3 regions of the Rhizobium sp. 25PS6 genome follow, and region 2 is predicted to be linked to each of the others. Evidence: predicted binding sites of a transcription regulator. Region 2 holds the regulator's gene; each other region holds the start of a gene.
What was found. Region 2 encodes LexA, which represses DNA repair genes until DNA is damaged. Its sites were predicted from a motif close to TGTTCNNNNTGTGTTCNG; they were not measured.
Positions count from the first base shown of each region.

Region 1: a site for LexA is predicted at 2,367-2,384, ahead of RWK44_RS04100 (ImuA family protein). Genes of this name have one in related genera too.
Region 3: a site for LexA is predicted at 2,384-2,401, ahead of RWK44_RS21715 (ribonuclease T2 family protein). Genes of this name have one in related genera too.

Region 1 covers NZ_JAWDIV010000002.1:309,886-314,020, reverse strand. Annotated here, with positions in the region: gene RWK44_RS04125 (VOC family protein) at 1-75, opposite strand, end outside; gene RWK44_RS04120 (hypothetical protein) at 203-436, opposite strand; gene RWK44_RS04115 (HpcH/HpaI aldolase/citrate lyase family protein) at 574-1,494, shown strand; gene RWK44_RS04110 (DUF1737 domain-containing protein) at 1,494-1,700, shown strand; gene RWK44_RS04105 (metallopeptidase family protein) at 1,805-2,242, opposite strand; gene RWK44_RS04100 (ImuA family protein) at 2,404-3,348, shown strand; gene RWK44_RS04095 (Y-family DNA polymerase) at 3,260-4,135, shown strand, end outside.
Region 2 covers NZ_JAWDIV010000003.1:199,557-203,691, forward strand. Annotated here, with positions in the region: gene RWK44_RS05660 (ComEC/Rec2 family competence protein) at 1-1,523, shown strand, start outside; gene lexA (transcriptional repressor LexA) at 1,504-2,223, opposite strand; gene RWK44_RS05670 (VOC family protein) at 2,422-3,318, shown strand; gene kdsA (3-deoxy-8-phosphooctulonate synthase) at 3,315-4,135, shown strand, end outside.
Region 3 covers NZ_JAWDIV010000015.1:67,222-71,356, forward strand. Annotated here, with positions in the region: gene RWK44_RS21700 (CaiB/BaiF CoA transferase family protein) at 1-296, opposite strand, end outside; gene RWK44_RS21705 (DMT family transporter) at 323-1,279, opposite strand; gene RWK44_RS21710 (alpha/beta fold hydrolase) at 1,328-2,257, opposite strand; gene RWK44_RS21715 (ribonuclease T2 family protein) at 2,416-3,156, shown strand; gene ettA (energy-dependent translational throttle protein EttA) at 3,255-4,135, shown strand, end outside.

The DNA.
Region 1 (4,135 bases), on a different contig from region 2:
GACCGTCAGATAGGGCAGCAGGCCGTTCTTGACCGGTGGCATCTTGGTCGGGTTGCTCTCTGTCGTCGCATCCATGCTTGTCCTCCATTCGTTTTTGAGCGCCGGCTGAATGCCTGGCTGCTTCAAGGACGCAGCATGGAAGCGTGATCCGACAGGGTCGGCCGAATTTTTTCAGCGAACCAAATTTTCAGCGAAAAGGTGATCAGAGATCGATGATCGTGCCGCGGCCGTCGTTCCACACGCGCATCTCGCGCTTACCATTGTTTGCCTTGGCGCGGACCGGAGCAGGCTTCATCTTCATCGAAAGCGCGCGTCCGACCATGAGCACGGTCAGGATGCCGCCAACGGCGAGCGTCACCGAAAAGGTGAAAAGCAGCATGGCCACGAAAACGGTGGCGCCGGCAAGCATGAGGAAGATGGAGCGAATGTTCTGCATGGTTAGAGACCTTTCTTCGGAAAGGAATGTGGTCCTTCTCCTTCCTCTCTGCAAGGCAAGCATGGCTTTTTGTTGTTCTGCTAGATGTCTGGGGTGGGCTGCTTGCTTCGGCTTTCAAAGCTTGGCACTAATTCGCCATGAGCCGAAACCCTACGACCCGCTCCATCCGCCTGCGCCGTTCGGTGCTGAGCGTGCCTGCCATCAATCCCCGCGCCCTTGAAAAAACCCATGCGGTCGATTGCGATGCGGTGATCTTCGATCTCGAGGATTCCGTGGCGCCGGAAAAGAAGGCGGAAGCGCGGGAAAATCTAAGGAATTTCTTTTCGGCTCGGCTGCTTCAAGGCAAGGAGCGGATCATCCGCATCAACAGTCTGTCCACCGATTTCGGCCTGGCGGACATGGAGCTGGTGATGGCGCTTGGTCCCGATGCCGTGCTGCTGCCGAAGGTCGACGAACCGCAGGATATCATGGCGCTCAGTGACCTTCTCTCCGAGGCCGATGCACCGGAAGATCTGCGCATCTGGGCGATGATCGAGACACCGCGCGGCATCCTGAATGCGGCTGTTATCGCCGCAGCCGGGCGCATGCCGGGCTCACGGCTCGATTGTCTCGTCGTCGGGCTGAACGACCTGCGCAAGGAAACCGGCGTGCTGCCGCAGCCGGGGCGAAGCTATCTCGTGCCGTGGCTGATGCAGGTCGTCCTTGCGGTCAGTGCCTACGGACTCGATGCGATCGACAGCGTCTTCAACGATTTCAGGGACGAACAGGGTTTCGATGCCGAATGTCTGCAGGGCCGGGCCATGGGCTTTGCCGGCAAGATGCTGATCCATCCGGCGCAGATCGAGCCCGCCAACCGGCATTTCAGCCCGGATCCGGCAGCGATTGCGGAAGCGGAGGCGATCATATCAGCCTTTGCCGACCCCGCCTCCGATGGGCTGAACGTCATCAATGCAGGCGGGCGGATGGTCGAGCGGCTGCATCTTGTCCAGGCGGAAAGTCTGGTCCATAAAGCGCGCCTGATAGCAGCCCGCCAGGCTGCAGCACGAAAGACGATGTGATGAAACTCTACCGCTTTCTGACCGGTCCCGACGATGCTTCCTTCTGCCATAAGGTCACCGCCGCCCTCAACAAGGGCTGGTCGCTGGAGGGCTCGCCGACCTATGCCTTCAATGCCGCAACCGGTGCGATGCAGTGCGGCCAGGCCGTCGTCAAGCATGTCGAAGGCAAGGACTACGATCCCGAGATGAAGCTCTCCGAGCAGTGAGGTTTTAGCGCATAACCCCGAAAATCGTAACCGATTTTCGGAAAGGATTATGCGTGATTGAAAGTGATAGAGCGTCCTTAGCGCGTCCTTGGACGCGCGGCGCTCTATCGCTCGGCGGCTTCCTCGGCGCTTGCCTCGATCCGCTCCATGTCATCGTCGCTCAGCCCGAAATGGTGGCCGATCTCGTGGATCAGGACGTGGGTGATGATATCGCCGAGCGTCTCGTCGTTCTCAGCCCAGTAGTCGAGAATGGGACGGCGGTAGAGGCGGATGCGGTTCGGCATCTCGCCGGTTTCCACCGTGAAACGTTCGGAAATGCCCCTGCCCTCGAAAAGGCCGAGCAGATCGAAAGGGGTTTCCAGCGCCATGTCCTCGAAAACGTCGTCATCGGGGAAATCCTCGATCTCGATCGTGAGGTTGGTCGTCAGCTGGCGGAATTCATCCGGGAGATGGCTATAGGCCTCCATCGCCAGCGACTCGAAGGCGCTGATCGTCGGCGCATGGCGATCCCGCCAATCATCGCTCTGGTCTATGCGGGCCATGAACATTCCTTCCTTTGCGGGCCCATATAGAACCTTTATCGCCGATTTTCGAGTGCGGAATCAAAGGCAGGAATATTTTCATAGAAAATGGCCGTTGACTCTTCATTAGCTCTCTGGAATCTATAAGAACATAACAGGAACAAGACGGATCGGAGAACGCCATGGCGCAGCACGCCCTGGCGCGCGAGCGGCTTTTTGCGCTCCGCGAAACCATCGCCAGACTGGAGGGACGGCCCGCGCCGGCGCTTGCCGCAGCGGAACGGGAAGCCCTGGCGGAAGGACGTAAGACCCACCAGGAGCGCACGCTGCCGCCCCTGTCGTTTGGGGTGGAGTTTCTTGACGGGGCGCTGGAAGGCGGCCTGCCGCTCGATGCGATCACCGAATTCCGTTCCGCTCTGTCTCGCGATGCCGGCGCTGCAAGCGGGCTGGCGATGGCTGTTGCCGCGCGGCTGCAAAAACAGGAAGCGGATGCCGGCCGCCTTCTGCCGTTGCTCTGGATCGGCGATGCCGTCGGCACGCTGGAGGCAGGCCGTCCCTATGCTCCCGGGCTTCGGGATTTCGGGCTGAGCCCGGAGCGGTTTCTCCATGCCGCGCCGCGCAAGCTGGACGAGGCGCTCTGGCTGGCGGAGGCCGCGGTGGAAAGCGCTGCCTTCTCGGCCGTCATCTTCGAAGTACGGGGCAATCCTGCCCATTTCGGCCTGACCGAAAGCCGCAGGCTTAGTCTCAGGGCGCATGCTGCCCGCCGTCCGCTCTTTCTTGTCCGTCAGGCCGGGGCGGAGGAGGCAAGCAGTGCGGCCTTCCGTCTGCATGTCGAACCGGCCCCATCCGCTCTGCGGCCGTTGCCGGATGGATCGAAACTTTCCGGCAGCATCGGCAATCCAATTTTCCGTCTGACGCTGGAGAAGAGCCGCAATCCGGCCCCGCTCTCCTTTCTTCTGGAGTGGAATCCCCATGAACGCGAATTTTTCCCTGTTGCCGAACCAAACCTCGTTCGTCCTCCAGGCGAACAGTCAGCGCATTCTGGCGCTCAGCTTCCCGCATCTGCCAACGGACCGCATCGCCCGCAGGCGATGGGGGCTCTCCTGGCGTTCGAAAGGGCGTCCTGAAGGGCCGCCTATCGTCTGTTCCGGCAAGCTCAACAATGCCATGCGGCTGACGGCACTGGACGAGTTGGCCGAAAGGCTGGGGCTGAGGAAGGAGCTGGGCGTTGCCGAAGCGCGCGCCATGCACCCGCTGCTCGAGGTCGCGGAAGAGGATCCGGCAGCCGACCGCCGGTTGCTGGAGGCAATTGCCGACTGGTGCGACCGTTATACGCCGCTGGTGGCGTTCGACGGCAAGGATGGCCTGTTTCTCGATATTAGCGGCTGCGCCCATCTTTTCGGCGGTGAAAAGGCGCTTCTTAGGGATGTGCTGTCGCGGCTTTTTCATATGGGGTTCGATGCCCGCGGCGCGATCTCATCGTCACCCGGCCTTTCCTGGGCCGCGTCCCGCTTCGGGCAAGGCGGCGTGATCGAGGACGAAGAGACGGAACATGTGCTGATGTCCTTGCCGGTTGCAGCCTTGCGACTGGAAGGACAAACCGTCGATGCCCTGAAGAAACTCGGTCTGAAATATGTCGGTGACGTCATCGATGCACCGCGGGCGCCGCTGACCCGCCGGTTCGGCCCGGAGCTGCTTCTGCGTCTCGACCAGGCGCTGGGACGTGAAGAGGAGCCGGTCTCGCCCCGGCGTCCTGTTGCCAGCCTCTCGGCCGAAAGCCGGCTGATCGAGCCCATCGGGACGGAAGAGCAGATTCTTGCCGTCACCAGGCAGGTCGCCTTATCGCTGCAGCCGTCGCTGGAGGCGCGGGGGGCTGGCGGGCGGGTGTTCGAACTGGTCCTGTTCCGCGTCGAC
Region 2 (4,135 bases):
CGGATGCGACGACGGAGGCGCTGCGCCAGTCCGGTCTGGCTCATATCATCGCCATCTCCGGTCTCAACATGGCGCTGTCGGCCGGCATCTTCTTCGTCGGCTTCCGGATGCTGCTCAGCCTCTTCCCCGGCATCGCTGAGGCCTACCCGACGAAGAAGATCGCTGCCGCCGGCGCGCTCATCGCCGTCACCGCCTATTTCCTGATCTCCGGCTTTGCGGTCTCTGCCGAACGCGCCTTCATCATGATGGCCATCATGTTGATTGCGGTCTTCTTCGACCGGCCGTCGATCAGCCTGCGCAATGTCGCGCTCTCCGCTCTCGTCATCATTGCCATTTCGCCGTCCGAGGTCTTGGGACCGAGCTTCCAGATGTCCTTTGCCGCGACATTGGCGCTGGTCTCGGGCTATCAGCTGTGGAAGGACCGGCGCGTCCGAGAAAACGCCTTCCTGAAGCTGCCGATCATCAGGCCGTTCGTTACGGTTGCCGGTTTCTTCGGCGGCGTCTTCCTGACCTCGCTGATCGGCGGTTTTTCAACCGCGCTGTTTTCGATCGAGCATTTTCATCGCCTGACCGCCTACGGCCTGCCGGCAAACCTCGCGACAATGCCGATCATCTCCTTCATCATCATGCCGGCAGGTCTGCTGGCGATGCTGCTCATGCCTTTCGGTCTGGATGTTTGGGCTTGGAAGATCGTCGGATTCGGCCTCGATTTGGTGATCGCGGTTGCAAAGACGGTGTCCGGCTGGGGTGGCAATATCGACGTGGGCCGCTTGCCCGCCTGGTATTTCGCCGTCGCCGTGGCAGGCTTTCTGCTGCTGACGCTGCTCCGCACCCGGTTGCGCCATGTCGGCACATCGATTATCGCGGTCGCAACGCTCATCCTGCTGCTTCTGCCGGGTCCCCGTCCGCCGGATCTGGTGATTTCGGAGGATGGCAGTCTCGTCGCGGTCGTCGCGGCGGCGGCAATGGCTTCCAACCGTGAAAGACCGCCGGACTTCATCTTCGACCAGTGGCAGAGAGCGCTGGTCCTGCCGGGGCATAATCCGCCGAAGATGCTGGATGGTCCTGCTATCCCGCCTGAGGGAGAAGACCGCCGCGTCAGGCTTTCCCGCGATCAGCAGAACGAAGCAAGGACCGCGATGCGGACGGCCGCAGCGGCCGGTGACGCAAACCGCTTTTCCTGCGTCAAGAAGGCCTGGTGCACATCAAGGCTTGGCAATGGTCAGGTGGTAACCGTCATCGACAATGCCGCCTATCTCGGCCCGGCATGCGACGCGGCCGATATCGTCGTGACGTCCGTGCGCCTTCGCTTCAACAACTGCCGCTCAGGTGCAACGCTCTTCACCGGCGAGACGCTGCGCAGGACCGGATCCGTCGAGTTGCGCTTCACGGACGCCGGCCCGGAGGTGGCAACCGCCTTCGATTCATTGTCGCGGCCATGGATGCGCCATCGCGCCTATGACTGGCGCAGCAACAGTTTTACCGAATCCGGCCTGGCCAATGTCAGTGATAGCGGCGAATGAGACCGACGAGCTTGCCCTGAACCTTGACGCGGTCCGGCCCGAAAATCCGGGTCTCGTAAGCCGGGTTGGCAGCTTCCAGCGCGATCGAGGCGCCCTTGCGGCGGAAGCGCTTGAGTGTCGCTTCTTCGTCGTCGACCAGAGCAACGACGATGTCGCCGGGACTTGCGGTGCTGCCGTTGCGGATGATCACGGTGTCGCCATCGAAGATGCCGGCGTCGATCATCGAATCGCCCTTGACCTCCAGCGCATAATGTTCACCGGAACCGAGCATGTCGGCCGGAACGACGATGTCATGGGTGTTGTTCTGGATCGCCGAGATCGGCACACCGGCAGCGATTCGGCCCATGACCGGCACCGAGACCGAGTTGCCGTTGTCGGCGACGGGTTTTGCGGGAGCAGGAGTGGCGACCGGCTGCAGTTTGCCAAGGCTACCCTCGATGACGCTCGGCGAAAAGCCGCGCCGGGGCTGAATGCTGGGGCTGTAGGCCTCCGGAAGCTTGATGACCTCGATCGCGCGGGCGCGGTTCGGTAGGCGGCGAATGAAGCCTCGCTCCTCAAGCGCAGTAATCAAGCGATGAATCCCGGACTTGGAGGCGAGGTCCAGGGCATCCTTCATTTCGTCGAAAGATGGCGGAACGCCGGATTCCTTCATGCGCTCATGAATGAAAAGGAGAAGCTCCTGTTGTTTGCGCGTGAGCATCGACGTTGTGACCTCGTGATTGAAACAAATCCAGAACAGACACTATATGTTCCATATGTGTTCCGCAAGTAGCTAAATTTCCGTAAAACTTGGCGCCAACTCGTTGAGATTTTTATTTTCATTCGCCGGATTGGCACAGAAGTCTTGCATTGAGGGACGCGCCATCGCACATCTCTTGCCGTTTCCAGGAGGGATATCATGAACGCGCATTCCGCCAAACCGCACCCGCTGGATCATGTCGTGCTGCCGGTCGTCAACATCGATCTGGCGCGCGAGAGGCTCGGCAAGCTCGGCTTCACCGTTGCCGCCGATGCGTGCCATCCCTTCGGAACGGAGAATGCCTGCGTCTTTTTTGCCGACAAGACCTATCTGGAGCCGCTCGGGATTGCGAACGTCGAGGAGAGCAACGCATCTGCGCGCCAAGGTAATGTCTTCACTGCCCGCAACCAGGCCTTCCGTTTCCGCTGTGGCGAGGAGGGGCTCTCGGGGCTGGCTTTCGGCAGCAAGGATGCCGGCATCGATCATCAGGATTTCGTCGGCAGCGGATCGAGCGCTGGCGAGATGCTGCAGTTCACCCGGCCGATGACGATGCCGGACGGTTCCGAGACGATTGCCGGCTTTAAGCTGGCTTTCGCCGGCGACCTGCGCGCGCCTGATCTCCTGTTTTTCACCGTCGAGCGCGTCAATCCGCTACCGGCCGACCGCGCGGCGCTGGAGACGCATGCCAATGGCGTCACCGGCATAGTTGAGATCGCGCTTTGCACGCCAGAGCCGGCCGCCTTCGCTGCTTTCGTCAGCCTTGCCGTGGCGCAATCGGCAGTCGAGAAAACCGGTTTCGGCGTCGATATTGCGGCATCGAATGCGAAAATCAGCCTGATGACGCCGGAAGGGCTGGAGGCATATTTCGACGTCGCCGTCTCATCCGCAGATCGCGGCCTGCGCGGCCGGGCAATCCTCTTTGCTGTCGCCGATCTTGCCGTGACAGAAGCGCATTTGGCTGCTAACGGGGTGACATACACGCGCAAGAACAATCGCATTCTGGTGAAGCCCGCGCCCGGGCAGGGCACGCTCTTCGCCTTCGAGGAAACACGATGAGCACTGATACGAATTCCGAAGTCAGGATCGGCGAAGGCCAAGGCCAGGTCACCTTTTCCAATACCGGCCGTCTATCGCTGATTGCCGGTCCCTGCCAGATGGAGAGCCGCGACCACGCCTTCATGGTTGCCGGCACGCTGAAAGAGCTTTGCGGAAAGCTAGGCATCGGCCTCGTCTACAAGAGCTCCTTCGACAAGGCGAACCGCACCTCGCTCTCGGCCGAACGCGGTATCGGGATCGAAAAGGGCATGGAAGTCTTTGCCGACCTCAAGAAGGAATTCGGCTTTCCCGTCCTGACCGACGTTCATACTGCCGAGCAATGCGCGGAGGTGGCAAGGGTGGTCGATGTCCTTCAGATCCCGGCCTTCCTCTGCCGCCAGACCGACCTTCTCATCGCCGCCGCCAAGACCGGCCGCGTCGTCAATGTCAAGAAAGGCCAGTTCCTCGCCCCCTGGGATATGAAGAACGTTCTGAAGAAGCTCAATGCCAGCGGCAATCCGAACGTGCTGCTGTGCGAGCGCGGCGCCTCATTCGGTTACAATACGCTGGTCTCCGACATGCGTTCGCTACCGATCATGGCGGCGATGGGTGCACCCGTTATCTTCGATGCGACCCATTCCGTGGCGCAGCCGGGCGGGCAGGGCGAATCCTCCGGCGGTCAGCGGGAATTCGTGGAAACGCTGGCGCGCGCCGCAGTGGCTGCCGGTATTGCCGGTGTCTTCGTCGAAACCCATCAGGACCCCGATAACGCACCTTCCGACGGCCCGAACATGGTCTATCTCAAGGACATGCCGCGGCTGCTTGAAAAGCTGCTCGC
Region 3 (4,135 bases), on a different contig from region 2:
ACGAGGCGGCGAACGAGATCCTGGCCTTCGGCGCTCTTCAGGTCGGCGGTGACGGAGCGCTTGCCGCGATTGGCGGCGTGATAATAGGCAGCCGAGAGATTCTCGCCGTCGGCGCCCTCGACGAAGGGTGGCCCCCACTGGCGTGTATCGTCGCCGCCGTCGGGATTTTCGACCTTGATGACGTCGGCGCCGAGATCGGCGAGCATCTGTCCCGCCCAAGGGCCGGCGAGCACACGGGCAAGCTCGATCACACGGATGCCGGCCAGCGGCGGTTTTTTCGTCACGGTCTCCGTCATGTTCCTCCGGGCTCTCGTTCTTATATCTAGGGCGCCAGCGTCGCCTCTGATGTACCGGATACCGGTTTCGATGCAAAGCGGCGCTCGCGCCAAACAATGTAGAAGCCCGACGCCATGATAATCATGATGCCGAGCCATTTGATCGCATCCGGGAAGTCGCCGAAGACCAGCCAGGCGAAGATCGTCGCCGAGACGATCTCGAAATATTGCAGCGGTGCGAGCGTCGAGGCTGGTGCTGCGCGATAGGCATAGACGCCGAGGATGCCCGATATCGCGGCCATGGCGCCGACGCCGGCGACATAGAACCAGGCGCGGCCATTCGGCATGACCGGATCGAAGAGATCGGAGCCGGTTCCCTGGCCCAGGAAAAGCAGGACGGCGCAGAAGAGCAGGCCCCAGATGCTCATCTGGAATTGCATCGCCCAAGGGTCCTCCCTGTGCGAGAGGACGCGGGTCATCAGCACGAAGATGGCGATGCAGAGCGCGCTGACGACGGGCAGAAGCGCGATGTAGCCGACCTCTTCGAAACTCGGCTGGATGATCAGCATCGCCCCGAAAAAGCCGACGCCGCAGGCGCTATAACGCCGCCAGCCAATCGTCTCCTTCAGGAAAATGCCGCCGAGGATCGTCAGCATGATCGGCTCGACGAAGAAGATCGCAATCGCGTCGGCGACCGCCATGTATTTCAGAGTGGTGACGAAGGAGATCATCGAGACGGTGATGATCGCGCCGCGGATGGCATGGAACAGGTTCTGGCGCCAGGAAAAATCGGCGAAGCTGCGCCGCCATATTACAATCGGCAGCATGCAGACGGCCTGTACGGCGAAGCGGCCGGCGGTGATCTCCGCGGACGGGACTGTGACGATGGCAAGCTTGGCGAAAATATCGATGAGCGGCGAGAACATCACCGAGATAAACATCAGCACAAGCCCCATCGTCACGTCGGAGGCGGACGAAACGGGGCGGGCGGACGTGCTGTTCATGATGAAATCCCCGTACTCAGGATATTGGTCGCTCAGGATATTGGTCGCTCAGGATCTTGCGACGGCCCTGTCGCACCAGTCCGCAAAGGCTGCGATCGCCGCATCCGCGCCGATCTCATTCAGTGTTTCGTGCCGCATGTCCTGATATATCTCAGTGCTGATACGGGAGAAGCCTTGACCTTTCAAATGGTTTGACAGCCAGAGCACGGCTTTTCCACGTTCCGTCGCCGGGTCCTCTCCGCCACCGACGAGACGGATCGGCATGTCCCGGGGCAGCCGGTCGAGGTGGATTTTGTGTGGCGCGCGGAAAGTCAGTTCGAAGAGATCGAGCCAGAGAGAGATCGAGGCGTCGAAGCCGCAGAGCGGATCGGCGACATATTTGTCGACTTCATCAGGTCTGCGCGACAGCCAGTCGAACTCGGTGCGGCAGCCGGGAATGGATTTGCCCCAGGCGCCGAAGGTGAGCTTCGGCAGCAAGCCGCTCGGCACGTCGGAGCCCTTCAACATGCGCTCGGCAAGCAGGATCGCCTGGGCGGCGCGGCCGGCAAGGCCGACGGCGAAATTCGAATTCCAGACGGCGACGGCGTCGAAATCGGCCGGAGCCGTGACGGCAGCGTTGAGGGCGATGAGGCCGCCCATCGAATGGCCGAAAAGGATCACCGGCAAGCCGGGATGGCGGGAGGCCGCATGGCCGCGCATGGCGACGACGTCGCCGATCACCCTTTCGACGCCACTGCGTCGGGCGAAGCGGCCGATCGGCGCATCGGGCGCCGTCGTCTCGCCGTGGCCGCGGTGATCATGGGCGTAGACGTAATAACCGCGTGCCGCCATGGCCTCGGCAAAGGAGCGGTATCGTTTCGAATGTTCGGCCAAGCCATGGGATATCAACAGGATGCCGCGTGGAGGGGTGATGGCCTCAGCATGGTGATAGGCCAACGATGCCCCTGGCACGGCGAGCCTTTGCGTTTCAGAAAACATGTGGGTCCTCCCGGCGGCAACAGACCAGATCGCCGGGTAATTGCAACATGGTCATTTGATTATCCGATAACAAATTGCGGCCGTGTTGCGATTCAGGGTTGCGGTCTTTTGATTTTGATGCTTATTTGTTCCTGTATTGTTCTTTTTTGGGGGTTGAAATGAGCAGCATGCAGTTGCGTACCTTGACGTTTGCCGTGTCGATGATTGTTGCCGGCGCCGGCGTGGCGCAGGAGGCCGGCGGGCGCACCCGCTTCATTCTGGCGGCGAGCTGGCAGCCGGCCTTTTGCCAGACGAACCAGAAGAAGGCCGAGTGTGCGAGCCAGACCGGCGAGCGCCCGGACGCGACGAACTTTTCGTTGCACGGACTTTGGCCGATGCGGCAAGATTATTGCGGCGTGAGCGCCGAGCAGAAGGCCGCCGACAAGGATGGCGACTGGAACAAGCTGCCTGAGGTCACCCTTGCGGCCGAGACGAAGACGGCGCTGGCAAAGGCGATGCCCGGCACGCAATCCGGCCTGGAACGGCATGAATGGGTGAAGCATGGCACCTGCACGAAGATGAGCGCCGACGACTATTTCGGCGTCGGTGTGCATCTCGTGGGCGCGCTCAACGCGTCGGCGGTACGCGATCTCTTCGCTGCCAATATCGGCAAGCCGGTCAAAGCCGACGCGATCAAGGCGGCTTTCGACAAGAGCTTCGGGCCGGGTGCCGGCGACCGCATCAAGATGAGCTGCCGGCGGGCCGGCAATGTCAGGATGATCAGCGAGCTGACGATCGGGCTTTCGGAAGCCGCCGGGACAGCATCGGCGAAAAGTGCCGGCCTCGCCGATCTGATCCAGGGCGCTGGAAAAACGTCGTTCGGTTGTGACGAGGGCGTCGTCGACGCTGCGGGCTTTTGACCGGAAATCCTGAGTAAACCGGGTTTCGGCGTTGCCCGCAGGCGCTGTTTCGCCTACATAGCGGCACAATCGAAGTTTCCCGCCCGGAGCAGCGCAGCATGGCACGTCAGTTCATCTATCATATGTCCGGCCTCAACAAGGCCTATGGCAACAAGAAGATCCTGGAGAATATCCACCTTTCGTTCTACCCGGATGCCAAGATCGGTATCCTTGGTCCGAACGGCGCGGGTAAATCCACCGTGCTGCGCATCATCGCAGGCCAGGACAAGGAGTATACCGGCGAAGCCTGGCTCGCCGAAGGTGCGACGGTCGGCTATCTGGAGCAGGAGCCGCATCTCGATCCCAACAAGACGGTGTTCGAGAATGTCATGGAAGGTGTCGCCTCGAAGACGGCCGTCCTCGATCGTTACAATGAATTGATGATGAACTATTCCGATGAGACGGCGGAAGAGGGTGCCAAGCTTCAAGACGTCATCGACAGCCAGAACCTCTGGGATCTGGAAAGCCAGGTCGAGATGGCGATGGAAGCCCTGCGCTGCCCGCCGCGCGACGCCGAAGTCACCAGCCTTTCCGGTGGTGAGCGCCGCCGTGTCGCGCTCTGCCGCCTGCTGCTTTCGCAGCCGGATCTGCTGCTGCTCGACGAACCGACCAACCACCTGGACGCTGAAACCATCGCCTGGCTCGAAAAACATCTGCGCGACTATCCGGGCGCCGTGATGATGATTACCCACGATCGCTACTTCCTGGACAACGTCACCGGCTGGATCCTCGAACTCGACCGCGGCCGTGGCATCCCCTACGAAGGCAACTATTCGGCCTACCTGCAGGCGAAAGCCAAGCGTATGCTGCAGGAAAGCCGCGAAGACGCATCGCGCCAGAAGGCGATCAGCCGCGAACAGGAATGGATCGCTTCCAGCCCGAAGGCCCGTCAGGCCAAATCCAAGGCGCGTATCAAATCCTATGAGCAACTGGTGGATGC